Regions from separate parts of the Planococcus liqunii genome, predicted to be linked through region 2. Evidence: a T-box and tRNA genes for the amino acid it is inferred to sense, from the RefSeq annotation. Region 2 holds a T-box; the other holds one or more tRNA genes.
What was found. The T-box of region 2 lies ahead of ileS (isoleucine--tRNA ligase). A T-box ahead of a tRNA ligase gene usually reads a tRNA of that ligase, here a tRNA-Ile.

Region 1 (6,224 bases), 1.3 Mb from region 2:
CCGTTCATCAATTTGCCGGTAAACGGTCAGGCCCTCTTGCTTCATGCACGCATAGGCAAGCGGAGTAGAACGGGATCCTGGACTGATGACGACATCCGTGATGCCTAAATGCATGAGCGAATGGGTAAATGCGGATACATATTCAGTTAAAGATTTACGATTCGTCACTTAATAGACCTCCAAGTGCACGCAGCATCGGTCTGAATTTAACCCAGGTTTCATCGTACTCCGATTCAGGTGTGGAATCTTCTACAATTCCGCCTCCTGCGTATAAATAAGCTTCTTTTTCGTTTAATAGCGCTGAGCGGATTGCTACGGCAAACTCCCCGTCGCCTTTTGCATCAATCCACCCAACCGGTGCCGCGTAATACCCCCGGTTCATTGTTTCATACTCGCGTATTATATCCAGAGCTTCTTGTTTCGGCTCCCCGCCAAGTGCCGGAGTTGGATGCAAGTCGCGGACCAAGTCAAACAAGGTAGAACCGGAATTCAGCTCTCCTTCTACCGGCGTATGCAAATGCTGGATGTCCCGTATCTTCATCAGTTTCGGGACATTGGGCACAGTTAAACGTGAAGTATGGCCATTGAATACTTCACGGATCATGTCTACTACATATTGATGTTCCGACCGATTTTTCTTGTCATTCAACAATGCTTCCCCAAGTTCCATATCTTTTTCCATGGTTTTTCCGCGCGGAGTCGACCCGGCAAGACAAGTGGACAACGCCTGGCTTTCTTTCACTTTTACAAGGCGTTCGGGTGTAGCGCCGAAGAAAAACTGGGTTTCTGCTTCCATCCCGAACAAGAAACTTTCGGGCTGTTCTTCCGAAACTTGGTACAACGCCGAAGAAGCCGAAAGCGGCTCTTCAAAGTCCAATTTCAACGACCGGGCAATGACCACTTTTTCTGCCTGTTCCGCTTTAATGATGCCAGTGACTTTATCAATCGAATCAAGATACTGTTCTTTTTTGATTTCCGTGCGGTCCATTACTAACGGTTTCTGATACTTCGGCAACTCTAGAACCTGTGCCGCATGGATCAGCCGGTCACGTTCTTTTCGCATAAGCTCGAATTGATTGAACGTCTCCTTTTCTGCCGTGATCAAATTGATGCTGACGTAGGCTTGATCATCTTTAATGACCAACTGGAAAGAAGGCACTGCAAAATAAGCTTCCGGAAAATGCGTCCATTCACTTTCAAGTTCATTTAACGGATCAAATGAAAAACCGCCGAATAAAATCGGTTCGACATCCGGTTCTTCATTCACAATCTGTTTGCACAGGCTCTCCCACTTTTGCTTAATTTCCTCAAAGCGGCCTTGCTGAACCGATGAAGCGAGTACATGCGCATGGCCAAGGCCAACCAAGGTAAAGGTCTTTTCGCGGTTTTGCCAAAACATGCGTTTTCCCTTATACTGCTTTTCTCCGGCTTCAAAAAAAGCCAATGCCGACATGCGCGACACTTCAATTGTTTCAGTGTAAAAACGGTACGCTGAGTAGCGCGTATCCGCATATTGTTCAATCGATGAATACTGTTGTGGATTCATCTTTTTCCCTCCGTTTTAAACTGGTTGTGCCATATAAGCACAATCTGCTTCACTATTTAATCTCTATCTTATATCATACTCTTTTCTGCTAAATTCAGCACAACATTTGCTGTATTTCCCCTTATATTGAAATCCAAAACTAACGCATTTATGTCTAAATTATCTCTAAAGTTTAACTCAATAAAAAATAGCATGAACTTGTAGCCATGATCTTCGGCAAGTAAATTGCTGCTATCTGGAAAAGGAAACGGCGCCTTGCATTGACCTCTAAGGACAAACGCGATATATTGAGATAAATTTTCAGAAGCAGGAGGAAATCATGTGCGCCCTATTGCCATTGGAATTTTTGCAGCTTTCTTTTTTGCCTTCACCTTTGTTTTAAATGCCAGTATGGAATTATCGGGAGGAAGCTGGATTTGGAGCGCCTCTTTGCGCTATCTCTTTATGGTGCCATTTTTACTGGTGATAGTACTTGCTAGAAGAAACCTAAAGCCGCTTCTAGCGGAAATGAAAAGCAATCCGATTGCCTGGCTGCTATGGAGCTTTATTGGATTCGTCCTCTTTTATGCCCCCTTATGCTATGCAGCTGCCTACTCTCCTGGCTGGCTGATTGCCGGTACTTGGCAAATTACCATCATTTCAGGTTCTTTATTGGCTCCGTTGTTCTACTCTACAATTCAGACGCGAAACGGCCCTCTTCTGGTTCGTGAACAAATACCTTATCGGGGATTAGCATTGTCTCTCATCATTCTTTTAGGGGTTTTGCTCCTGCAGCTGGAGAATGCTCAGCAGTTGCCTTTAAAAAGCTTCCTACTAGGTTTTCTTCCCGTACTCTTAGCTTCATTTGCTTATCCCTTAGGCAACCGCAAGATGATGGAACTTTGCAACGGCAGGTTGGATGCATATCAACGTGTTCTCGGTATGACCTTAGCGAGTCTTCCTTTTTGGATCATGCTTTCTGGCTATGGATTGTGGATTGAAGGGGCACCAAGTTCATCTCAGATGCTCCAATCATTGCTTGTCGCCATTTGTTCCGGGGTGGTGGCGACGGTCCTGTTTTTCATGGCCACAGACATGGTGCGCCAAGATATGAAAAAACTGGCTGCTGTAGAAGCCACCCAGTCTTTGGAAGTAATGTTTGCGTTAGCGGGAGAAGTGATTTTCCTCTCGATTGCTTTGCCTTCTTCTTTAGGCTGGATTGGAATCGCCACAGTGATGGTCGGCATGATTATCCATAGCCAAGCAGCCACAAAAAAACAAGAACTTGTGGTTCAACAAGAATAGCCGCTCCGACCAGAGTGGCTATTCCTTAATTAAGCAAAAGAAAAAAGAGACATGCAATTGAATGCATGTCTCTTTTAAGATGACCCCTACGGGATTCGAACCCGTGTTACCGCCGTGAAAGGGCGGTGTCTTAACCGCTTGACCAAGGGGCCAATTACTGGCGGAGAAGGAGGGATTTGAACCCTCGCGCCGGTTTCCCGACCTACACCCTTAGCAGGGGCGCCTCTTCAGCCACTTGAGTACTTCCCCAGTATGGCTCCGAAGGTAGGACTCGAACCTACGACCATCGCATTAACAGTGCGGTGCTCTACCACTGAGCTACTTCGGAATGGTGGGCCTAAATGGACTCGAACCATCGACCTCACGCTTATCAGGCGTGCGCTCTAACCAGCTGAGCTATAGGCCCATATGTATAATGGAGCGGGTGAAGAGAATCGAACTCTCATCATCAGCTTGGAAGGCTGAGGTTTTACCACTAAACTACACCCGCAAAAAATGGTGGGTCAGGACGGAATCGAACCGCCGACACTTAGAGCTTCAATCTAATGCTCTACCAACTGAGCTACTGACCCACATCATTAAGATAAAAATGGCGGTCCCGACCGGGATCGAACCGGCGATCTCCTGCGTGACAGGCAGGCATGTTAACCGCTACACCACGGGACCTTTTTGGTTGCGGGGGCAGGATTTGAACCTGCGACCTCCGGGTTATGAGCCCGACGAGCTACCGAACTGCTCTACCCCGCGACAATAATATAGGCGATACATTGTTACTCTTACGCTTTTCGCTTGATGGCCACCTGCATCGCCTTTCGGCTGCTTCGGTGTTAATCGCTATCTTCGTTCAGCGATTTGCTCTACCCCGCGACAATAATAATTGAGTTTCTTCTATTATATAGAAGTTTAAAAATGATAGTCCACACATTTTAAAATAAATGGAGGAGGAAGAGGGATTCGAACCCCCGCGGGATTTGACTCCCCTGTCGGTTTTCAAGACCGATCCCTTCAGCCAAACTTGGGTATTCCTCCGTGATAATAATAAATGGTGGACCTTGCAGGACTCGAACCTGCGACCGGACGGTTATGAGCCGTCTGCTCTAACCAACTGAGCTAAAGGTCCTAAAAAAGTGGCGGCAGAGGGGATCGAACCCCCGACCTTACGGGTATGAACCGTACGCTCTAGCCAGCTGAGCTACGCCGCCAGGATCTTTAATATTATAGTTGGTGGAGCCTAGCGGGATCGAACCGCTGACCTCCTGCGTGCAAGGCAGGCGCTCTCCCAGCTGAGCTAAGGCCCCATTGAATGGTCGGGAAGACAGGATTCGAACCTGCGACCCCTTGGTCCCAAACCAAGTGCTCTACCAAGCTGAGCTACTTCCCGAACTGAAACTGCTGAGTTGAAAATATGGCGCGCCCGAGAGGACTCGAACCTCTAACCGCTTGATTCGTAGTCAAGTACTCTATCCAATTGAGCTACGGGCGCTTCTTATAATATAGGAGAAAACCTACGGTTTTTTTGCTTAATGGTGCCGAGGACCGGAATCGAACCGGTACGGTAGTCACCTACCGCAGGATTTTAAGTCCTGTGCGTCTGCCAGTTCCGCCACCCCGGCTTAGGGTTAGCAAGATTGTGCAAAAAAATGGAGCGGAAGACGAGGTTCGAACTCGCGACCTCCACCTTGGCAAGGTGGCGTTCTACCACTGAACTACTTCCGCAAAAATGGTGCGGGTGAAGGGAGTCGAACCCCCACGCCCGAAGGCGCTAGATCCTAAGTCTAGTGCGTCTGCCAGTTCCGCCACACCCGCGTGGCAATAATGAAGTTGTAAAAATGGTGAGCCATGAAGGATTCGAACCTTCGACCCTCTGATTAAAAGTCAGATGCTCTACCAACTGAGCTAATGGCTCAAACATGAGTGGTGCCGGAGAAAGGACTTGAACCCTCAACCTACTGATTACAAGTCAGTTGCTCTACCAGTTGAGCTACTCCGGCGAAAGAGAAAAAATGGTGGAGGATGACGGGATCGAACCGCCGACCCTCTGCTTGTAAGGCAGATGCTCTCCCAGCTGAGCTAATCCTCCGTTATGTATGCCCAGCAATGTCCTACTCTCACAGGGGGAAACCCCCAACTACCATCGGCGCAAAAGAGCTTAACTTCCGTGTTCGGGATGGGAACGGGTGTGGCCTCTTTGCCATCATCACTGGACTGGATTGTTTTTGAAAGACAAGTTTTATTATACCAAGTCTACAAGGTATTGCAAGCTTTTTTTTCAAAAAACCTGCGGCTTGCGCCTTCAAAACTGGATATGCGACATGGTGAAAACAACGGGTTTGGTTAAGTCCTCGATCGATTAGTATTCGTCAGCTGCACGCGTCGCCGCGCTTCCACCCCGAACCTATCTACCTCATCGTCTTTGAGGGATCTTACTTGCTTGCGCAATGGGAAATCTCATCTTGAGGGGGGCTTCGTGCTTAGATGCTTTCAGCACTTATCCCGGCCACACATAGCTACCCAGCGATGCCCCTGGCGGAACAACTGGTACACCAGCGGTGTGTCCATCCCGGTCCTCTCGTACTAAGGACAGCTCCTCTCAAATTTCCTGCGCCCGCGACGGATAGGGACCGAACTGTCTCACGACGTTCTGAACCCAGCTCGCGTACCGCTTTAATGGGCGAACAGCCCAACCCTTGGGACCGACTACAGCCCCAGGATGCGATGAGCCGACATCGAGGTGCCAAACCTCCCCGTCGATGTGGACTCTTGGGGGAGATAAGCCTGTTATCCCCGGGGTAGCTTTTATCCGTTGAGCGATGGCCCTTCCATGCGGAACCACCGGATCACTAAGCCCGTCTTTCGACCCTGCTCGACCTGTACGTCTCGCAGTCAAGCTCCCTTGTGCCTTTACACTCTGCGAATGATTTCCAACCATTCTGAGGGAACCTTTGGGCGCCTCCGTTACTCTTTAGGAGGCGACCGCCCCAGTCAAACTGCCCGCCTGACACTGTCTCCCGCCCCGATCAGGGGCGTGGGTTAGAATTTCAATACAACCAGGGTAGTATCCCACCGACGCCTCCCCCGAAGCTGGCGCTCCGGGTTCTCTGGCTCCTACCTATCCTGTACAAGTTGCACCAAAATTCAATATCAGGCTGCAGTAAAGCTCCACGGGGTCTTTCCGTCCTGTCGCGGGTAACCTGCATCTTCACAGGTACTATAATTTCACCGAGTCTCTCGTTGAGACAGTGCCCAGATCGTTACGCCTTTCGTGCGGGTCGGAACTTACCCGACAAGGAATTTCGCTACCTTAGGACCGTTATAGTTACGGCCGCCGTTTACTGGGGCTTCAGTTCGCACCTTCGCTTGCGCTAAGCACTCCCCTTAACCTTCCAGCACCGGG
Region 2 (6,224 bases):
GGTATTGGTCAGAGCCTTCCAAATACAAATCAGCCGGGTATTGAAGATCTTCGCGTTCTTCCAGGACGCCTTGGTGGGACGAACCTGAATCGAACCAAACATCCATGATGTCGGTTTCTTTGACAAAGATGCCGTTCGGGCTGCTTGGATGTGTAAATCCAGGCGGCAATAATTCGGCAGCTGTGCGTTCGAACCAGACATTTGAACCGTGTTCGCGGAACAATTCTGCAATATGGGAGATCGTTTCTTTCGTGATGATTGGATCGCCGTTTTCTGCATAAAATACAGGAATCGGCACGCCCCAAACGCGCTGGCGCGAGATATTCCAGTCGCCGCGGTCACGCAGCATATTGAAGAGGCGCGTCTCGCCCCATGCCGGTGTAAAGCTTGTTTCGCCGATGGCTTTTAAGATTTGGTCGCGGAATGCTTCGATGGAAACAAACCATTGAGCCGTCGCCCGGTAGATGACCGGCTTTTTCGTGCGCCAGTCGTGCGGGTACGAGTGTGTGATGAATGACAAGTGCACAAGTGCGCCTGCTTCGTCCAAAGCTTCCGTGATGGATTTATTGGCTTTGTCGTAAAACTGGCCTTCAAACCCTGGCGCTTCGTCCGTCATGACGCCTTTTTCATCAACCGGACAAAGAACATCCAAACCGTACTTTTTGCCGATCAGGAAGTCATCTTCCCCGTGCCCTGGAGCTGTGTGGACAAAACCGGTACCGGAATCGATTGTTACGTGTTCTCCAAGCATCATCAACGAAGTGCGGTCATACAGCGGGTGTTTCGTTAGGATATGTTCAAACTGGACGCCTTTGATTTCACGCACCACTTCATAATCCGTCCATTCCACTTCTTTTGCCACTTCATCCAATAAATCCTGAGCCACCACATACAAAGATCCATTCACGGAAACTTCCACATAGTTGAAATCGGCATGTGCCGAGATTCCCAAGTTTGCCGGGATGGTCCAAGGAGTCGTTGTCCAGATCAACACGTTTGTGCCTTCTGCCAAAACACCTTTTCCATCCACAACTTTAAAAGCAACATAGATTGATGGTGATTTCTTATCAGCATACTCGATTTCCGCTTCCGCCAGTGAGGATTCACTTGAAGGGGACCAGTAAACCGGTTTTAGGCCTTTATAGATATAGCCTTTGTTCGCCATTTTGCCGAACACTTCGATTTGGCGGGCTTCATAGGCCGGCTTCAACGTAACATATGGATTTTCCCAATCGCCGCGAACCCCGATGCGTTTAAACTGCGAACGCTGGTTGTCGATTTGCTGGTAGGCGTATTCTTCACAAAGCTTGCGGAATTCCGCCAAAGACATTTCCTTGCGGTTGACGCCTTTGTTGGTCAATGCCTGTTCAATCGGCAGGCCGTGCGTGTCCCAGCCCGGAACATACGGAGCGTGGAAGCCCATCATCGAACGCGAACGGACGATCATGTCTTTTAGCACTTTGTTAAGGGCATGGCCCATATGAAGGTCGCCGTTGGCATAAGGCGGGCCGTCGTGAAGAATGAAGAACGGGCGTCCTTTCGTCCGTTCCAGCGATTTTTGGTAAATATTCATGTCTTCCCATTTTTTCTGCATTTCCGGTTCCCGATTCGGCAAATTGCCGCGCATCGGGAAATCTGTTTTCGGCATCAATAACGTGTCTTTGTATTCCATTGCAATTCCTCCTGTAGGCATAATAAAAAGCCCCCCATCCCTGGAAAGGGACGAGGAGCTAAACTCGCGGTACCACCCTTGTTGCAGCCTTTAGCTGCCACTCGAACACCGTAACGTGGTGGATACGGAATTGGGTACTTTGTCGGTTCCCCAATTCTGCTCAAGAGTGATTTTCCTCAAAACATTCTTCACCAGGCTCTCACTGCCCCTGGCTCGCTTTGTCGAATTGTTTGGAGTACTGTCTCCGTCAACGCTTTTAAAGATATGACGTAATTATAGAATTTAGAAGTTGCTGCGTCAAGTTCAGTAGACTTCTTTCTTTTCTTCCAATTTGTCCAGATTGGTCGTATCGATGTCATATTCCATCAACGTTTCCCAATCATCTGTTTCAATCAAGTCCAACTGGGCTTCCACCAGCATTTTGAAGCGGTTGCGGAATACTTTGGACTGTTTCTTCAACTCTTCGATTTCGAGCGCAATGCGGCGCGCTTTCGTCAATGATTCATTGACGATGCGGTCTGCATTTTTTTCAGCTTCGCGGATAATCAGCTTCGCTTCTTTTTGCGTATTGCGGCGAACTTCTTCTGCTGCTTCTTGTGCCACCACAATCGATTTCTGCAGAGTTGACTCAATTGTTGTGAAATGGCCGACGCGCTCATCTGTTTGCGTTAAGCGCTCTTCCAATTCTTTCTTTTCTTTTAACAGAATTTCGTAATCTTTGATGATTTGATCCAGGAATTCGTTTACTTCGTCTTCCTGATATCCTCTAAACGCTTTGCTAAACTCTTTATTATGTATATCCAAGGGGGATAATGGCATAGTAAGGGCACCTCTCCTTAATTAACTTCGTTTCTTTACATTATACAGTCCATGGCAGTAAATATCAGTACTATTTTGCATTTTTTCAAACCGGCTTACTTGGCCGTCTCTAATCTGCCAACGAGCAGACGAATTTTGTCTTTTTTTGTACGGCCTTCGATTTCCATCATTTTGACGCGGCCATATCCACGCGATGATACCATATCCGATTCATTCAACTCAAACGATGGCTGTTCCTGAACGGTCCAGTTGACTTTCACTTTTCCGCCGTTGATCAACGCCGACGCTTTCTGGCGGGAAATATTATAGACCGAACTGATGACGGTATCCAGCCGCAGCGAACTGACCGTATGGCTTTCTTCTGTCCAGTCTTCCGCCACCTTTATGAAGCTTTCTTCTGATCCGGCTTCTTCCAAATGGACTTTCACTTTTGCAGCCGTTGTAAAATTAGCCTGCAAATAGCTGCTGACTTCATCCGCTACGGCAATCTGGATTCGCTGCCCATCAATTCGGATATCGCCAAACTTGCTCCGGTCAAGGCCGATTGACATCATGGAGCCCAGAATATCCGGATGCTGCAGCGTAACAAACTTGGTAGGGTAGTTCAAATCAAAAACGATAATTTGAAAATCTTCTTTTTGCGGCTCGTAATACGATGGATAGAGCAGCACACGCTGCCTTTCCGCGTCTTCGAACAGCCCCGACGCAGCCACTTGGATATCGCTTGATCCGACAACGGATGTTACGATAAAACGCTGTCTCGGATCCAGAAAATCAGTCAGTTTAGGCGTATAGCGGTCTTCAACATCTATCATCCAGCCTGTCACTTGTTCGATGAACGGCTGTTCGTCTTTTCTGAAATGCTGAAATAATGACTCCATAGAAAGCGCTCCTTTTGGATAGTTAATGGGTTTCAAGCAAAAAACCTCACGTTATGTGAGGTCATTAGCTGAAATAAGAAAATAGAACGATAATCCCGCGGCTCGCTAAGTTTAAAGCGAAAATGGCAACGATTGGCGAAAAGTCAATCATTCCGAACGGGGGAATAAAGCGCCTGAAAATATCAAGATAAGGGTCGGTGATGCTTGACAGCATACGGCCAAAACTTGATTCTTTCGCATTCGGCAGCCAGCTCATTAAAATGCTGGCAATTAAAATAAACGAATAGATGTTTATAGCGACTAAAATTAAATTCAATAAAGCAATCATCAGTTCTTCATGCACCTCTTTTATTGTTGATCGTCATAGTAATACTCGGAAATGGCTCCGTCAACTTCAACGGTATCCGGCACGCACAGGAATATATCCGTTCCGATGCGCTGTATGTCTCCGCCAAGTGCATATACAGTTCCGCTCAGGAAATCAATGATGCGCAAACCTTGGTCTTTTTCAATGCGCTGCAGATTTACTACGACGGCTCGTTTGTTTTTCAAATTTTCGGCAATGTCCTGGGCTTCTGCATAAACTCTTGGTTCCGCTAAGATCATTTTCGAGGATTTAACTGCACTTTGCAGGCTTACAAGATTGGTAGCTCCTGTTTCCACTGTTTTTTGTCTCCGTTCTTTGGGTTGTTTTCGAATATCCGGCTGCACCGTTACCGCTTTCTCATAGCGGGAAACGGTCTGCGGCTTGGTCTGGGGCTTAGGCCGGGCCTGTGCTTGTTCTGGCTGAGGCTTCGGCTGCTGCTCGACTTGCGGCTCGTCTTCTTCAAATTCCTCCAGATAAAAGAAATTTTTGAATTTGTTTTTCATGCTCATCACATTGCCTCACTTTCTGACCCTACTAATGCAGTCCCTATGCGAACAAAAGTCGCTCCTTCTTCAGCTGCGATTTTGTAATCATTGGACATTCCCATCGAGCACTCTGTGCAAGGGGCATGGCTCATTCCTTCAGCCGCAACTTCAAGTTGAAGCGATTTCAATCCTTTGAATACATTACGAATGATGGTCTCGTCCGTGGTGTTCGGTGCCATTGTCATCAATCCGACTACCTGGATTTTATCAAAAGCTTCCAGTGATTTAACAAATGCTACTGCTTCTTCTGCAAGTATCCCGCTTTTGGATTGTTCCTTTGAAACATTCACTTGTACAAAGCATTTCAAGGGATGAGTTGCCCGTTTCTGGATTTCCTTGGCCAGGCTCATGCGGTCCAAGGAATGAAGATAATCAATTTGGTCAATGACTTCCTTGACTTTTCTCGTCTGCAGATTTCCGATAAAATGCCAGCTGGCCTCTCTTGCGATTGCCTGGCGCTTATTCAACAATCCTTCCGGCCGGTTTTCCCCAAGATGGCGGATGCCAGCTTCAATTGCCTCAGTTGTGCGCTCAACACCTACTTGTTTGGTCACCGCAATGACCTGAATGCCAGGCCGGACATTATTTAATTCTTGTGTAATTTCTTCATAGACTGGTTTAATGGGTTTCATGCATTCACAACTTTTCTATTGATGTTCAACTGATCCTGCTTACCGCAAGACAAGTCACCTGCTGCATTCGGCGGAAGCCGCTGAACGCAAAAGTTTGATCGGTTCCACTAGCACTTTCCGGGGAGCCCCCATCTGAATGTAGTTTCACTTTATTGTACCAAGTTACAGGTTTTTTATCAATTCCACCCGATCATTAAGCCCTTCTTATCTTATAATGCCGCCTTTTCTTGTACAAAAATATGCAACATAGGCGATGCTCTGAAATCACTAGGCAAAAAGAAAAACAGCCGCCCAAAGGCGGCTGTCAATTTCAATTATCTTCTTTTTTGACGGTTGCGCAGGAATGTAGGGATGTCTAATGCATCTTCCTGTGGTTTGTCCTGGCGGGCAGGCTCTTGCTGATACGACGGGTAATGCTCTTCCCGGCGCTGATCTTCCCGGCGTGATTCACGAAGAGACGGCGGAGACTGCTGTTGGATGGACTGTACTCGGCTTGAGTTTAATCCTGATCCTCTTGGCGTTCTCGGCTGCAGCAATTCTTCGTTGAATCCCGTAGCAATAACGGTAACTACGATTTCATCTTTAAGGTTATCGTTGATGACCGATCCGAAAATCATATTTACATCTTCGTCAGAAGCTGAGGCTACGATGTCTGCTGCTTCTTGTACTTCATAAAGGCTAAGGTTAGATCCGCCGGTGATGTTCATCAAAACACCTTTTGCTCCGTCAACGGAAACTTCCAGCAACGGGCTTGAAACAGCTTTTTTCGCTGCTTCAGATGCACGGTTTTCGCCTGAAGAAACACCAATCCCCATCAAAGCAGATCCTTTGTTGGACATGATTGTTTTCACGTCAGCAAAGTCAAGGTTGATTAGTCCAGGTACAGCGATCAAATCGGAAATACCTTGAACCCCTTGGCGAAGAACGTTATCCGCTTCACGGAAAGCTTCAAGCATCGGCGTGCTCTTGTCAACGATTTCAAGCAAACGGTCGTTTGGAATAACGATTAGCGTATCAACAGATTCTTTCATCGTGCTGATTCCGCTGATTGCCTGAGTCGAACGCTTGCGTCCTTCGAAAGTGAATGGGCGAGTTACAACCCCAACCGTCAAAGCGCCTAGTTCTTTGGCAATCCCTGCAATTACAGGTGCTGCTCCAGTACCTGTTCCGCCGCCCATGCCGGCAGTAACAAATACCATATCTGCTCCGCGCAGTGCTTCTTCGATTTGTTCTTTGCTTTCTTCAGCCGCTTTTTTGCCGACTTCCGGATTAGCGCCCGCTCCAAGTCCGCGAGTCAGTTTGCCTCCG

Region 1: it encodes a tRNA-Ile, which carries the amino acid that the T-box ahead of ileS (isoleucine--tRNA ligase) is inferred to sense. The anticodon was not compared.

The regions. Positions count from the first base shown of each region.
Region 1 is NZ_CP129238.1:1,309,800-1,316,023, reverse strand. It holds gene menD (2-succinyl-5-enolpyruvyl-6-hydroxy-3-cyclohexene-1-carboxylic-acid synthase) at 1-168, opposite strand, end outside; gene QWY22_RS06655 (isochorismate synthase) at 155-1,546, opposite strand; gene QWY22_RS06650 (DMT family transporter) at 1,868-2,830, shown strand; tRNA gene QWY22_RS06645 (tRNA-Glu) at 2,911-2,982, opposite strand; tRNA gene QWY22_RS06640 (tRNA-Ser) at 2,989-3,079, opposite strand; tRNA gene QWY22_RS06635 (tRNA-Asn) at 3,084-3,158, opposite strand; tRNA gene QWY22_RS06630 (tRNA-Ile) at 3,160-3,236, opposite strand; tRNA gene QWY22_RS06625 (tRNA-Gly) at 3,247-3,320, opposite strand; tRNA gene QWY22_RS06620 (tRNA-Phe) at 3,327-3,402, opposite strand; tRNA gene QWY22_RS06615 (tRNA-Asp) at 3,421-3,496, opposite strand; tRNA gene QWY22_RS06610 (tRNA-Met) at 3,501-3,577, opposite strand; tRNA gene QWY22_RS06605 (tRNA-Ser) at 3,767-3,859, opposite strand; tRNA gene QWY22_RS06600 (tRNA-Ile) at 3,874-3,950, opposite strand; tRNA gene QWY22_RS06595 (tRNA-Met) at 3,959-4,032, opposite strand; tRNA gene QWY22_RS06590 (tRNA-Ala) at 4,053-4,128, opposite strand; tRNA gene QWY22_RS06585 (tRNA-Pro) at 4,135-4,211, opposite strand; tRNA gene QWY22_RS06580 (tRNA-Arg) at 4,237-4,313, opposite strand; tRNA gene QWY22_RS06575 (tRNA-Leu) at 4,355-4,443, opposite strand; tRNA gene QWY22_RS06570 (tRNA-Gly) at 4,472-4,546, opposite strand; tRNA gene QWY22_RS06565 (tRNA-Leu) at 4,552-4,636, opposite strand; tRNA gene QWY22_RS06560 (tRNA-Lys) at 4,661-4,736, opposite strand; tRNA gene QWY22_RS06555 (tRNA-Thr) at 4,746-4,821, opposite strand; tRNA gene QWY22_RS06550 (tRNA-Val) at 4,835-4,910, opposite strand; rRNA gene rrf (5S ribosomal RNA) at 4,920-5,035, opposite strand; rRNA gene QWY22_RS06540 (23S ribosomal RNA) at 5,161-6,224, opposite strand, start outside.
Region 2 is NZ_CP129238.1:2,567,059-2,573,282, forward strand. It holds gene ileS (isoleucine--tRNA ligase) at 1-1,672, opposite strand, end outside; T-box leader at 1,716-1,932, opposite strand; gene QWY22_RS12990 (DivIVA domain-containing protein) at 1,976-2,491, opposite strand; gene QWY22_RS12995 (YlmH family RNA-binding protein) at 2,587-3,372, opposite strand; gene QWY22_RS13000 (YggT family protein) at 3,437-3,700, opposite strand; gene QWY22_RS13005 (cell division protein SepF) at 3,721-4,248, opposite strand; gene QWY22_RS13010 (YggS family pyridoxal phosphate-dependent enzyme) at 4,248-4,916, opposite strand; gene ftsZ (cell division protein FtsZ) at 5,231-6,224, opposite strand, start outside.